3 regions of the Streptomyces sp. NPDC046881 genome follow, and region 1 is predicted to be linked to each of the others. Evidence: riboswitches for the same ligand, from Rfam matches in the RefSeq annotation. Region 1 holds a riboswitch; each other region holds the start of a gene.
The links. Region 1 has a riboswitch for cyclic di-AMP ahead of ABZ923_RS22740 (LysM peptidoglycan-binding domain-containing M23 family metallopeptidase). Riboswitches for the same ligand answer to the same signal wherever they lie in the genome.

Region 1 (4,609 bases):
TCGATGCTCGCGAAGGCCGCCTCCAGGTACTCGGTGCGGGCGTCGAAGAGCGGGTCGAGCAGCTCCATCACCTCGGGGGTGTAGGCGGTGTCCGCGCTGCCGCTGCGGCGGACCTTGTAGCGCCGGTGCCCGGCGGCCGACTCCAGGTAGTCGGCGACGATCGCGTCCCGCTCGACCCCCAGGGCGAGCAGCGTCACCGCGATCGAGATGCCGGCGCGGTCCTTGCCGGCCGCGCAGTGCATCAGCGCGGGCACGCTGTCGTCGGCGAGCGCGTGCAGCACCCGGGAGTGCTCGGCGGTGCGCTCGACGACGATCTTCCGGTAGGAGGCGATCATGCGGGCCGCGCCCTTGCCGTCGTCCAGGATCGCGCGCAGCTGGTCGAGGTCGCCCTCGCGGACCATCTTCCAGAACTCGGCGCCGTCCGCCGGGTCGCTCAGCGGCAGGTTCACGTTCCGCACGCCGGGCAGCTCGACGTCGGGGCCCTCCAGCTTCTGGTCGGCCGCGTTGCGGAAGTCGAAGACCGTGTGCAGGCCCAGGGAGGCGAGGAAGGCCGCGTCCTCCTGCGTCGCGTGCGCGAGGTGGCCGCTGCGGTAGAGCACTCCGTGACGCACCCGTCGTCCGTCCACGGTCGGCAGCCCGCCCACATCGCGGAAATTGCGCACTCCGGTCAGCTCCGGCTCGGTCGACGGGACCTGCTGCGTCACGGGGGCTCCTCCCGGTCGGTCGCCGCCGTCGCGGCTCGGCGGCGGGCGCTGCGTCGACCATACGGCATCGATTTCCTCGGGCAATGAGTTGTCCACAGGCATTGCCAGAGGGGTGCGCGCCCCCGATGATGTTGGGACTTGAGCGGATCTGTTGGCCCTTGTGAGGTCTCGATGGTGGACATCGCGGAAAACGGTCGTACGTGGCTCCTTTCGGGGCCCCACAGCAGCTACGCCCTGCATCTCACCGACGCGGACGAGCTGCTGCACCTGCACTGGGGGCCGCGGATCTCCCTCGCCGACGCCGAGGCGCTCGCGGTGCGCCCGCTGCCCGGCTACCGGCCCTTCGAGTCCCCGCTGGACGGCCGTGAGGAGTACCCCGTCGAGGGCGGACCCCGGTTCGTCCGCCCCGCCCTGTCCGTCCGCACCGAGGAGCGGCGTGGCACCGAGTGGCGCTTCGTCGCCTGCGCCACGGAGGGCGACGAGCTGCGGCTGCGCTTCGACGACGACGGCGTGGGGATCACGCTGCACTACCGGATGCGCGGCGACGTGGTCGAGCGCTGGGTGACCGTCGTCAACGGCGGCCACGCGCGCGTGGAGCTGCTGCGGGCCGACGCGGCCACCTGGACGCTGCCCGACCGCGAGGGCTGGCACCTGTCCCAGCTGCACGGCCGCTGGGCCGCCGAGTCCCGGCTCACCGCCGCCCCCCTCACCTACGGCGAGAAGGTCATCGGCAGCCGCCGCGGCCACACCGGCCACCAGCACCTGCCCTGGGTCGCCCTCGACAGCGACGCCACCGAGGAGCACGGCGAGGTCTACGGCTGCGCGCTCGGCTGGTCCGGCTCCTGGCGCATCGCGGTCGCCCAGCTGCCGGACGCGCGCGTGCAGATCACCGGCGGCGCCGGCTACGACGACTCGGGCCTGCTGCTCCTCGCGCCCGGGGAGTCGTACACCACCCCGGTCTTCGCGGGCCTGTGGAGCGACGGCGGCTTCGGCGGCGCGAGCCGCGCCTGGCACGCCTACCAGCGCGCGTACGTCGTTCCGGACGCCGACCGGGACCGGCCCGTGCTGTTCAACTCCTGGGAGGCCACCTTCTTCGACATCTCCGAGGAGCAGCAGCTCGCGCTCGCCCGCCGGGCCGCCGAGATCGGGATCGAGCTGTTCGTCGTCGACGACGGCTGGTTCGGCACCCGCACCGGCGACCGCGCCGGCCTCGGCGACTGGACCCCCAACCCCGACCGCTTCCCGCACGGCCTGAAGCCCCTCGCCGACCAGGTGCACGGCCTCGGCATGCAGTTCGGCATCTGGGTCGAGCCCGAGATGGTCAACCCCGACAGCGACCTGTACCGCGCCCATCCCGACTGGGTGCAGCACCAGCCGGGACGCCGGCGGACGGAACTGCGCAACCAGCTCGTTCTCAACCTCGCGCGCGAGGACGTCCAGGAGTACCTCTGGGAGCGGCTGGACACCCTGCTCTCCAGCGCCCCGGTCGACTATGTGAAGTGGGACTTCAACCGCTGCTTCACCGACGCCGGCTGGCCCGGGGAACCGTACCCGCAGCGCCTGTGGGTGGACCACGTCCGCGCCCTGTACGCCCTGCTGGACCGGCTGCGGGCGGCCCATCCCGGTGTCGCCTTCGAGTCCTGCTCGGGCGGCGGCGGCCGGATCGACCTCGGTGTGCTCGGCCGCACCGACCAGGTGTGGACCTCCGACAACACCGACCCGCTGGACCGGCTCGCCATCCAGCACGGCTTCACCCAGATCCATCCCGCGCGCGTGATGGCGGCCTGGGTCACCGACAGCCCCAACACCCAGCTCAACGGGCGGGTCAGCTCGCTGCGGTTCCGGTTCGTCAGCGCCATGGCGGGCGTGCTCGGGGTGGGCGGGGACCTGACGGAGTGGAGCGCGGAGGAGCTGGCCGAGGCCCGGCGGTGGGTGGAGCTGTACAAGGAGATCCGCCCGGTCGTGCAGCACGGCGAGCTGTACCGGCTGCGGCCCCCCACGGGCGGCCTGAGCGCCGTGCAGTACCTCCGGGACGAGGAGGCGGTCGTCCTCGCCTGGCTCCAGGCGCAGAGCCACGGCGAGCCGGTCCCGGCGGTGCGGCTGCGCGGGCTCGACCCGGCAGCATCGTACGAATGCCGTGAAACGGGCGAAGTGCACCGGGGTGCCGTACTGCTGCACCACGGGCTGCACACCGGGCTGAAGGGCGACCTGGATGCGACGGTCATCCGGCTCCGCCGTATCTGAGCGCTCTGTACGGATTACCCCCTTTGTTCCAACTCGCTGCGGAATGCGGGGGCAGAGGACCGAACCGCGTGAGGAGCGTCATAGCCGTGACCGAGCGTCGCGCGTCATGTCCGCGTAATACCCGTCGCCACGAGGGAAACTGAGGGAACGAAGGGCCGGGAATTCACCGAGGGTGACCGTGGATTCCCGCGTCGGATCACCCAAAACGCGAACAGCCGGAATCGGCTGCTTGTTTCACGCGTCCCGCTCGCTTACGTTCGCCACCCAACCGGACGGAACGCCGAATCCTGCCGCCGTCCGGACTGCCCACACATGACCGGTCTCGGCAGGAGCGGGGGACCCACCAGGTACGACCGCCTGTCCCGGTCTCCGCGACAGGCTAGGGGTGCAGCCGTGCGCGCACGGCCGGGCAGCTCCAGCCCGAACCCGACAGCTGACCTCGCAGGCGCCGGAGAGGAACAGCGCCATGCCCGCAAAGGGTAAGCACCGACGCCCCAAGACCCCGCGTCTCTCCCGCTCCCTCGCCGCCGCCGGAACCGGCGGCGCCGCCCTCGCGCTCCCGCTCGTCGGGGCCGCCGGAGCGCATGCCGCGACCCCCGCACAGCCCGTGTCCGAAGCGGCCGTGCAGTCCCTTCCGCAGACCGCTGCGAAGACCGCCGCCCAGCAGGAAGCGGGCGTGCGCACCTACACCGTGCGCGGTGGCGACTGCCTCGCGAAGATCGCCGAGGAGCAGCACGTCAGCGGCGGCTGGCAGCGGCTCTACGACGACAACCGGCAGGCCGTCGGCGCCGATCCGGCGCTCATCCGCCCGGGCCTGAAGCTCCGCCTCGGCGGGCAGGCCGCGCCGGCCCGCACCGAGTCCGCCGCCCAGCCGGCCCGCCCGGCCGCCCCGAAGCCCGCCCGGCCGGCCGGGTCCGACGCCGCGCCCACCGCCTCCGCCGGCTACACCCTGCCGGTGGCCGGCGCCACCGTCGGCACCGGCTACCACGTCGCCGGCAGCATGTGGTCCAGCGGCTACCACACCGGCGTCGACTTCGTCGTCCCGACCGGCACCCCCGTCAAGGCCGTCGCCGCGGGCACCGTCGTCTCCGCCGGCTGGGGCGGCGCGTACGGCAACCAGGTCGTCCTCAGGCTGGACGACGGCCGCTACGCCCAGTACGCCCACCTCTCGCAGCTCTCCGTCTCGGCCGGCCAGACCGTGACCGCGGGCCGGCAGGTCGGCCTGTCCGGCGCCACCGGCAACGTGACCGGACCGCACCTGCACTTCGAGATCCGCACCACGCCGGACTACGGCTCGGACCTGGACCCGGTCGCCTACCTCCGCGCGCACGGCGTCCCCGTCGGCTGACACCCGCCCCCACTGCCCGGCGCCGCCTATTCCTGACTTGGCACATTATTTAAGAGTTTTAAGAGTGGCTCATCTCACCGTTCGTCAACCCCCGCCTACGGTCGCGTAGGCCACATCGAAAGGTGAATCATGGTCCGACGTGGCAGACGATTCGAAGAATGACAACGCATCAGTGATCGGGTCGTACGTGGCGGTGGGGGACAGCTTCACCGAGGGCGTCGGCGACCCCGGCCCCGACGGGGCGTTCGTGGGCTGGGCCGACCGCTTCGCGGTACTGCTCGCCGACCGGCGCCCCGAGGGGGACTTCCAGTAC
Region 2 (4,609 bases), on a different contig from region 1:
GGCGCCGAACGCCCACCTGCTGTGAGCGCCGGCCCGGCTGCCGTGAACGGCACGGCAGCCGGGTGTGCCGGAAACACTCAGGGCCCGGAATCCAGTGGATTCCGGGCCCTGAGTCTTCAGTAGCGGGGACAGGATTTGAACCTGCGACCTCTGGGTTATGAGCCCAGCGAGCTACCGAGCTGCTCCACCCCGCGTCGTTGTGACTCCAGTGTACGCCATGCGCGGGACCGCTCGCACACCCCTTTCGGTCCACAGGGGTCGCCCGGTGTCCCGGGGCCCGGAAACCTGGAGGTACGTCGGACATGTGGGAGACACGCGGTGCGCCCTGGAAAGGTGGAGGAGAGCCCGTACGTCAGGGCGGGCGGCCGGCTTCCCGGCGATCCCGTGCCCGACCCCGGGCCGGGCGCCGAGCCCGCGCCGGTGCGGGTCCGCCGCCGCCCGGGGCCGCGCGGCCTGGCCCGCGCGCTGCCCGTGCTCCTCGTCGGCTGCGGGGTCCTGTACGGCCTGCTCACCCCGGAGGCCTTCACCCCGGTCCCCTTCTTCACCGCCGCCCCGCTGGCCGCCGCCCCCCTCTCCGCGCTGCGCACCACCGTGCTCACCGGCCTCGCGTCCCTCGCCGCCGCCTACGCCGTGCACACCGACGCCGGTGCCCACCCGACCGTGGGCACCGTCACCGACGTGGTCACCGTGGCCACGGTCGCCCTGCTGGCCGCCGCCATCAACCGGGTGGTCCGGCGCGGGGACCGGCAGCTCGCCTCCGCCCGCGAGATCGCCGAGGCCGCCCAGCGGGCCGTCCTGCCCGAGCCCGCCGCACGGATCGGCGGCTTCGAGATCGCCGCCCGCTACGAGGCGGCGCGGCAGGACGCGTTCATCGGCGGCGACCTGTACGCGGTGCAGGACAGCCCGCACGGCGTCCGGCTGGTCGTCGGGGACGTGCGCGGCAAGGGCATGGGCGCGGTGGCCGCCGTCGCCGTGGTGATCGGCGCGTTCCGGGAGGCGGCCGAGCAGGAGGCCACGCTGGAGCAGGTGGCCGAGCGGCTGGAGCGGGCGCTGGCCCGCGAGGGCACCCGCCGCGACGGCATCGACGCGCTCGAGGGGTTCACCACCGCGGTCCTCGCCGAACTCCCGCACGGCGAGGGGCTCGTACGGATCGTCAACCGCGGCCACCCGCCGCCGCTGCTGCTGCACGCCGACGGCACCCTGCGCACCCTGGCCGCCGCCGAGCCCGCGCTCCCGCTGGGCATGGGCGACCTGGGCCTGTGGCGGGACCGGGCCACCGAGGCCTGCTTCCCGAGCGGCGCCACCCTGCTCTTCCACACCGACGGCCTCTCGGAGGCCCGGGACGCCCACGGCCGGTTCTACGACCCCGAGCGGCGGCTCGCCGGGCGCACCTTCCCCGGCCCGGCCGCGCTGCTCGGCCGGCTCGCCGCGGAGGTGCGCCGGCACTGCGGCGGTGACATGACCGACGACATGGCGCTGCTCGCCGTACGACGGCCCTGACGTTCGTCACCCAAGGTGACCGGACGAGCGCCCTCCGCATAACATCTGAGTCACCATCAAAACCTGAAGTGACTGCTGAACTCTTCCGAGGTCCGGCCAACTCGCCCGTTTTGGCGGGGTAGCGGGCGATAACTCCGCCGGTGAAAACGTTAACGATCAAGCCGAACGGCTTGGAAAGTGACTGGCAAGTCTATTAACGTTCGATAACGCAGCGCGGTCGTCCCAGCCGTCACCAGAGGCGGCTCCGTGCGCACGCGCCGAATCCCGCAAGGGAACCGGGGAACCACCACCTTGGGGTGAATCACGCGGATGCCGTCGTGAACTCATCGAGTCCACGACCGGTATACGCGCGTAGGAGACCTTCCTGCTCCGAACCCGTCAGCTAACCCGGTAGGCGGAGGAAGGAAAGGAGTACGCCCGCGTGGCGTCCAACCGGCCTGCCCCAGAAGCCCCCTTCATACCGGCTCAGCGCGAGACCGACACCTTCGGTTACGGCTCCTACCGCGCCGAGGAGGGCACCTGGGAGGAGTGGAACCCGACCGAGGAATCCGTCGCCCCGGTCCGTGGCCGGCACCGCGTCGCCAAGCAGCGCGGCGGCTTCGCGCGCAGCTCCACCGTCCTCGGCGTCGGCGTCATGGCCGCGGTCGGCGCGGGCGGCATGGCCAGCGCCAACACCGGCAAGCCGCCGGTCTCCATCTCCCTTCCGGACCTGCCCTCCGTCGGCTCCCTCTTCGAGGACGGCTCCGGCGACGCCCCGGCCGCCGAGGCCACCACCACGCTCAGCAGCGTCGGCGTGGCCACCGCGGACGCCGAGGACGGCACCGACGCGGGCGAGGCCCTGCGCAACCGGATCATGGCCCAGGCCGAGCAGCAGCAGGGCCAGGCCGACAGCAAGGCCACCGCCGTCGCGCTCGCCGCCGCCGAGAAGAAGGCCGCCGACGCCGCCGCCCAGGCCGAGAAGGAAGCCGCCGCCAAGGCCGCCGCGGCCAAGGAGAAGGCGGAGGCCGCCGCCGAGAAGAAGGCCGAGGAGGCGCGGCTGGCCCGGCTGGCCAAGCAGTACACGCTGCCGACCTCCTCGTACACGATCACCTCGACGTTCGGCCAGGCCGGTTCGATGTGGTCCTCCGGCTACCACACGGGTCTGGACTTCGCCGCCCCCACCGGCACCCTGATCAAGGCCGTGCACAGCGGCACGATCACCGAGGCGGGCTGGGCCGGCTCCTACGGCTACCGCACGATCCTCACCCTGGACGACGGCACCGAGCTGTGGTTCTGCCACCAGTCCTCGATCAACGTCAAGGCCGGCCAGAAGGTCTCCACTGGCGAGGTCATCGGCCGCGTCGGCGCCACCGGCAACGTCACCGGCCCGCACCTGCACCTGGAGGTCCACCCCGGCGGCCAGGCCACCGGGATCGACCCCATGGCGTGGCTGCGCGGCAAGGGCCTCACCCCCTGACGTCCCCGCCCCGCGCGGGGCACTTCGCGGGAAATCGACGCCGGTGGCGGAATGCGATCATCCGTCACCGGCGTTGAGCTGTCGTATGACGTCACTTCGTAAACTGGGCTCTTCCGATCTCGAGGTCTTCCCGCTCGCCCTGGGCGGCAACGTCTTCGGCTGGACCGCGGACGAACAGGCCTCCTTCGCCGTCCTCGACGCCTACACGGCGGCCGGCGGCAACTTCATCGACACCGCCGACGCCTACTCCGCCTGGGTCGAGGGCAACCAGGGCGGCGAGTCGGAGACGATCATCGGCAAGTGGGTCAGGGCCCGCGGCAACCGCTCCGACGTCGTCATCGCCACCAAGGTCAGCCAGCACCCGGAGTACCAGGGGCTGTCCGCCGCCAACATCAAGGCCGCGGCCGACGCCTCCCTGCGCCGCCTGGACACCGACTACATCGACCTCTACTACACCCACTTCGACAAGCCCGAGGTGCCGGTCGAGGAGATCATCGGCGCGCTGGACGAGCTGGTGAAGGCCGGCAAGGTCCGGCAGATCGCCGCGTCCAACATCACCCCCGAGCGCCTGCGGGCCTCCCTGGAGTTCTCCGACCGCGAGGGCCTCGCCCGCTACGTCGCCCTCCAGCCGCACTACAACCTGGTCTCCCGGGACACCTACGAGGGCCCGCTGCAGGACCTCGCCGCCCGCGAGGGGCTGGCCGCCGTCCCGTACTTCTCCCTCGCCTCGGGCTTCCTCACCGGCAAGTACCGGCCCGGCACGACCGTCGACAGCGCCCGCGCCGGCGGCGCCGAGAAGTACGCCGGCACCGAGCGCGGCCAGAAGGTCCTCGCGGCCCTGGACGAGGTCGCCGCCGCGCACGAGGCCCCGGTGGCCACCGTCGCCCTGGCCTGGCTCGCCGCCCAGCCGACGATCACCGCCCCGATCGCCTCGGCCCGGACGGTGGAACAGCTGCCGGCGCTGCTGGGCGTGGCCGAGCTGACCCTCACGGACACCGAGGTGGCCCACCTGACGGAGGCGTCCGCCTAGGGGCCCCTCCGGATCCTCCCGATGTCGCGGGGGCCCGGCAGGCCCACCATCCGCGACACCGGGGCCCCGCCCGGGCCGGCCAGCAGTGCGGCCGCTCGGCGCGGGCCTGAGCTGTTTGGCGCGGCCCTGATCCGAAAGAGAGGCGCTGGCCCTTCGCACCGGGACCGCCCGATCCGGTGGTGCCGCGCCCTCGTCGGCTTTTGGGTTTGCGGCGGCCCGGTCTGGCGGTGCCGCGCCCGTGTCGGCCCTTCGCACCGGGGCGGCGGCCGGGTCTGGCGGTGCTGCGCCCTCGTCGGCTTTTGGGTTTGCGGCGGCCCGGTCTGGTGGTGCCGCGGCCGTGTCGGTCCTTCGCACCGGGGCGGCCCGGTCTGCCGGGGCCACGCCGGCGTCGGTCCTTGGGTTTGCGGCGGCCCGGTCTGGTGGTGCCGCGGCCGTGTCGGTCCTTCGCACCGGGGCGGCCGGGTCTGCCGGGGCCACGCCGGCGTCGGTCCTTGGGTTTGCGGCGGCCCGGTCTGGCGGTGCCGCGCCCGTGTCGGCCCTTCGCACCGGGACGGCTCGGTCCGGCGGTGCCACGGCCGTGTCGGCCCTTCGCACCCGGACGGCCCGGTCTGGCGGTGCCGTGC
Region 3 (4,609 bases), on a different contig from region 1:
GTCGAGGGCGAGGGCGATCTGCTCACCGGGGGCGTAGCCGGCTTCCTTGATGGCCTCGAGGATGAGGTCGAGGGCCTCGCGGTTGGAGCCGAGGTTCGGGGCGAAGCCGCCCTCGTCGCCGAGGCCGGTGGACAGGCCCTTGCTCTTCAGGACCTTCTTCAGGGTGTGGTAGACCTCGGTGCCCCAGCGCAGGGCCTCGGAGAAGGACTCCGCGCCGATCGGGGCGATCATGAACTCCTGGATGTCCACGTTGGAGTCGGCGTGCGAGCCGCCGTTCAGGATGTTCATCATCGGCACCGGCAGCAGGTGCGCGTTCGGGCCGCCCAGGTAGCGGAACAGGGGCAGGTCGCTGGCCTCGGAGGCGGCGTGGGCGACGGCGAGCGAGACGCCGAGGATGGCGTTGGCGCCGAGGGAGCCCTTGTTGTCGGTGGCGTCCAGGTCGAACATGGCCTGGTCGATCAGGCGCTGCTCGGTGGCGTCGTAGCCGACCAGCTCCGGGCCGATCTGCTCGATGACGGCGAGGACGGCCTTCTCGACGCCCTTGCCCTGGTAGCGGTTCGGGTCACCGTCGCGGAGCTCGATGGCCTCGAAGGCGCCGGTCGAGGCGCCGGACGGAACGGCGGCACGACCCGTGCTGCCGTCGTCGAGGCCGACCTCGACCTCGACCGTGGGGTTGCCTCGGGAGTCCAGGATTTCCCGGGCTACGACGACGTCGATGGACGGCACGAGCATCTCCTTCTTGGATGTGACGCTGGAAGTGCGGGGCTGGTGTGCCTTGCGCCTAGAGCCTAACCGTCCCGGGGGCGTCGGCCACCGACCGACCGTCCCGTGGACAAGGCGACGCTACCTTTTGTTCCCGCCTGAAACAAAGGGGGTGGCGGGAGGCATGAAAAAACCCCGCCCCGGTGCGTACGGGGGAACACGCACCGGGGCGGGGAGCCCGTGGGGACCGGGGGGTGGCCCGCACGGGGGTCTTCAGGGTGGCCCGCACGGATGTGCGGGCCCGGTGATCCGGCCGGCAGCCGGGTGTCACTTCAGGTGCAGCTGCTGACCCGGGTAGATCAGGTTGGCGTCCTCGACGATGTCCTTGTTCAGCTCGAACAGCTTCTTCCAGCCGCCCTGCACGTGGTGCTTCTGGGCGATGGTGCTGAGCGTGTCGCCGGTGACGACCTTGTACTCGCCGTCGCCCTTCTTGACCTTCTTGCCGGTCGGGGTGGTGACGGTCTTGCTCTGGCCCTTGCTCGCGCTCGCGGCCGGACGCTCCGCGGAGCGGGAGGCGCTCTGCTGCTCGGTGGAGCGGGTGGTGGTGGTGCCGGTGCCGCTGCCCGAGTTCGAGGAGGTGCTCGGCGCCGAGCCGTTGTACGGGGTGCCGGACAGGCCCGTGCCGCAGACCGGCCAGGCGCCCTTGCCCTGCGCGGCGAGGACCTTCTCGGCGACCGCGATCTGCTGTGCCTTGCTGGCCTGGTTGGCCTGCGGGGCGTAGGCGGTGCCGCCGTACGCGGCCCAGGTGGAGGCGGAGAACTGCAGACCGCCGTAGTAGCCGTTGCCGGTGTTGATGGACCAGTTGCCGCCGGACTCGCACTGGGCGACCTTGTCCCACTCGGCGGAGGTGGCGGCGGAGGCGTTGCCGGCCGCCATCAGCGGGGCGGCGACGGCGGCACCGGTGACACCGGCGAGCGTGATGGCGCGAACGGCCTTGGACGGACGACGGTGCTTGCCCTTGCCGGTAAACAGCATGGATCGATCCCCTCACCGACGCCTGCGAGGTGAGCTGTCGGGTTCGGGCCGGTTGAGTTGCCCGGCCGCGCTCCCGCTGTCGCGGGTGGCGCGGCTTCACCCCCAGCCGGTCCGGCAGTCAACTGCCGGGCCCGGCACTTACCTTGGGTCCCCCGCTCCTGCCTACGGCGCTTGACGCGACGACTGTTCCCGGGCAACCGCTGGCAGGATTCGGCGTTGCGACTGCCGGGGCTCGTGGTGACGAGCGGCCTCGACCGTAGACACGCGATCCGCGGAATTTCAAAGACGATCAGGGCTTCTGAGACTCATCCCACACTTTCGCCAAACCGGACATTAAGGCGCTAAGTGGGGCGTCAACTCCGGCTACTTCGCGTCGGTTTCGCCCTCGACTTCCAGGGTCTGACCGGCGCTGATGTGGTTCGGGTCGGCCCCGATGGCCTTCTTGTTGCCGACGTAGAGCGCGTGCCACCCGCCGTCGACCTCAAGGGAGTCGGCGATGGAGGCGAGGGTGTCGCCCTCGCGGACGGTGTACGTGTCCGTTTCGCGCGCTGCGTGCCGTCCGGAAGAGGTGACTTCCTGACCGCTCGTCACGTTTTCGTCCGCGCTCGCCCCGCGGTGGCGCCCGCCACTGAGGGCCCCGGTGTCGACCAGGCTCCAGGAACCGGCGGCCTGCTGGGGGTTGTCCGCCGCACCGGTGCCCGGGGTGGCCGTCGGGGCGGATCCCCGCGAGTCTCCGGCGTCCGGCGAGGCGGACTTGTCCGACTTGGGGCCCTTGGTCCCCTTGGAGCCGGTGTCCGTACCGGCACCCTTGTCCGGCTTCCCGCCCGGCTCGGCGGTCGCGTCCGACGAGGAGCCGGAGCCCGAGCCGGAGTTGGCGTCGGAGCCGGCACCGGTGGAGGGCGACGCGTCCGGCCGACCGGACGGGCCGGAGCCCTCGGAGGCGTCGGAGGAGCCGGAGTTGCCGGATGTATCGGACTTCTCGGTCGATCCGGACGAGTCGCCCGAACCGTCCGTGTCACCGGAGCCGCCGACGCCCGTGTCGACGTCCACGGAGGAGCCCGAGCCCGTGGTCAGCCCGGACAGCAGGGCGCAGGTGGCCCACGGGGAGGTGCCCTTGTCGGCGAGGATCTTCTCGGCGACGGCGATCTGCTGGTTGCGGCTGGCCTGGTCGGGGCTGGCCGCGTACTGGCCGCCGCCGTAGGCGTTCCAGTCGTCCTGCGAGATCTGCAGGCCGCCGTAGTACCCGTTGCCGGTGTCCGCGCTCCAGGAGCCGCCGCTCTCGCATTCGGCCACCTTGTCCCACGTGGTGCCGTCGGCCGCGTTGGCGCTCGCCGCGCCGAGGAGCGGGATGGCGATGGCGGAGCCGGTCACGCCGGCCGCGACGAGGAGGGCGGGGGCCTGGCGGGGGCGACGGTGTCGACCGTTCCCGGAGAGCATGCAGAAGCCTTTCGAGCGACAGCAGAGCCGGCGCGGCGGATGGAGCCGGTCGCCGCGCTGATGGGTGAACGTATCGGCAGACGATCACTTGTCACAAGTTCATGCCGCGCAGATCACGTGAAGATCACAGAGTTGAGATGTTGTCATCTTCCGGCTGAGGGGCCGTCACCATTCGCTCCCACACCCCGCCGTCACCCGTCGGGAACGGCGCCGTCGCACCGCGGGCCGGGGCGGCAACCGGAACCATGGACCCGACATGACCTGGGGGGCTTCCCAGCCAGGAGGGACCACGATGTTCCGGCACACCCGACTTCCCGGCGAGTCCGCGGAGTACCTCGCCGCCCGCGAGGAACTCCGCCACGCCGAGATCGACCTCATGCGCCACCGCGAAGAAGTCGCGGCCCGGCGCAGGGCGCTTCCCCCGGGCCCCGAGGTCGACGACTACGTCTTCCTCGAAGGCCCCGCCGACCTCGACGCGGGCGACACCCCGGTGCGCGAGGTCACCCTGAGCCGGCTGTTCACCGGCCCCGGCCGGCCGTTGATCGTTTACCACTTCATGTACGGCAAACGGCAGACCAGTCCGTGCCCGATGTGCACCCTGTGGATCGACGGCTACAACGGCATCGCCCACCACCTCGCCCAGAACGCCGACCTCGTCGTCGTGGCCGCCGCCGACCCGCCCGTCCTGCGGCAGCACGCCCGCACCCGCGGCTGGTCCCGGCTGCGCCTGCTGAGCTGCGGGGACAGCACCTTCAAGTACGACCTGGGCAGCGAGGACGCGGACGGCGTCCAGGACTCCACGGTCTCCGTCTTCACCCGGGACGCCGACGGCACGGTCCGCCACTTCTACTCCGCCCGCCCCCGCATGGCCGAGGACGTCGACCAGCGCGGCATCGACCTCCTCTGCCCCGTCTGGCACCTGCTCGACCTGACGCCGGGCGGCCGGGGCGAGTGGTTCGCGGAACTGGACTACTGACCGCCGCCGTCCCCGCCGACCGGCGTGAACTCCACCGGCAGGGTGCGCAGGCCGCGCATGATGAGCCCGCCGCGCCAGCGCAGCTCCGCCGGGTCCGCGGCGAGCCGCAGGTCCGGCAGCCGGGTGAGCAGGGTCGCGAGCGCGGTCTGGCCCTCCAGGCGGGCGAGCGGCGCGCCCAGGCAGTAGTGGATGCCATGCCCGTACCCGAGGTGCTGGTTGTCGCGGCGGGCGAGGTCCAGCACGTCCGGGTCGGCGAACCGCTCCGGGTCCCGGTCGGCGGCGGCGAGGACGACGAGCACCGGATCGCCCGCCGCGACGTCCTGCCCGCCGATGGTCAGCGGCTCGGTGGCGAACCGCCAGGTGGCCAGCTCCACCGGGCCGTCGAAGCGCAGGAGTTCCTCCACGCCGGTCGCCAGCAGGCCGGTCTCGTGGCGGGCCAGGGACTCCTGCAGCCGGCGG

Region 2: linked by a shared signal. The riboswitch ahead of ABZ923_RS32355 (M23 family metallopeptidase) and the one ahead of ABZ923_RS22740 (LysM peptidoglycan-binding domain-containing M23 family metallopeptidase) in region 1 are both predicted to bind cyclic di-AMP.
Region 3: linked by a shared signal. The riboswitch ahead of ABZ923_RS28155 (transglycosylase family protein) and the one ahead of ABZ923_RS22740 (LysM peptidoglycan-binding domain-containing M23 family metallopeptidase) in region 1 are both predicted to bind cyclic di-AMP.

What each region holds. Positions count from the first base shown of each region.
Region 1 covers NZ_JBEYXJ010000048.1:32,216-36,824, forward strand. Annotated here, with positions in the region: gene ABZ923_RS22730 (tyrosine-protein phosphatase) at 1-704, opposite strand, end outside; gene ABZ923_RS22735 (alpha-galactosidase) at 876-2,948, shown strand; cyclic di-AMP (ydaO/yuaA leader) riboswitch at 3,252-3,409, shown strand; gene ABZ923_RS22740 (LysM peptidoglycan-binding domain-containing M23 family metallopeptidase) at 3,415-4,296, shown strand; gene ABZ923_RS22745 (SGNH/GDSL hydrolase family protein) at 4,469-4,609, shown strand, end outside.
Region 2 covers NZ_JBEYXJ010000097.1:7,299-11,907, forward strand. Annotated here, with positions in the region: gene ABZ923_RS32340 (dihydrofolate reductase family protein) at 1-25, shown strand, start outside; tRNA gene ABZ923_RS32345 (tRNA-Met) at 121-194, opposite strand; gene ABZ923_RS32350 (PP2C family protein-serine/threonine phosphatase) at 319-1,500, shown strand; cyclic di-AMP (ydaO/yuaA leader) riboswitch at 1,746-1,914, shown strand; gene ABZ923_RS32355 (M23 family metallopeptidase) at 1,922-2,956, shown strand; gene ABZ923_RS32360 (aldo/keto reductase) at 3,042-3,986, shown strand.
Region 3 covers NZ_JBEYXJ010000072.1:29,096-33,704, reverse strand. Annotated here, with positions in the region: gene eno (phosphopyruvate hydratase) at 1-732, opposite strand, end outside; gene ABZ923_RS28155 (transglycosylase family protein) at 1,030-1,737, opposite strand; cyclic di-AMP (ydaO/yuaA leader) riboswitch at 1,742-1,917, opposite strand; gene ABZ923_RS28150 (transglycosylase family protein) at 2,101-3,174, opposite strand; gene ABZ923_RS28145 (DUF899 family protein) at 3,467-4,150, shown strand; gene ABZ923_RS28140 (cytochrome P450) at 4,144-4,609, opposite strand, start outside.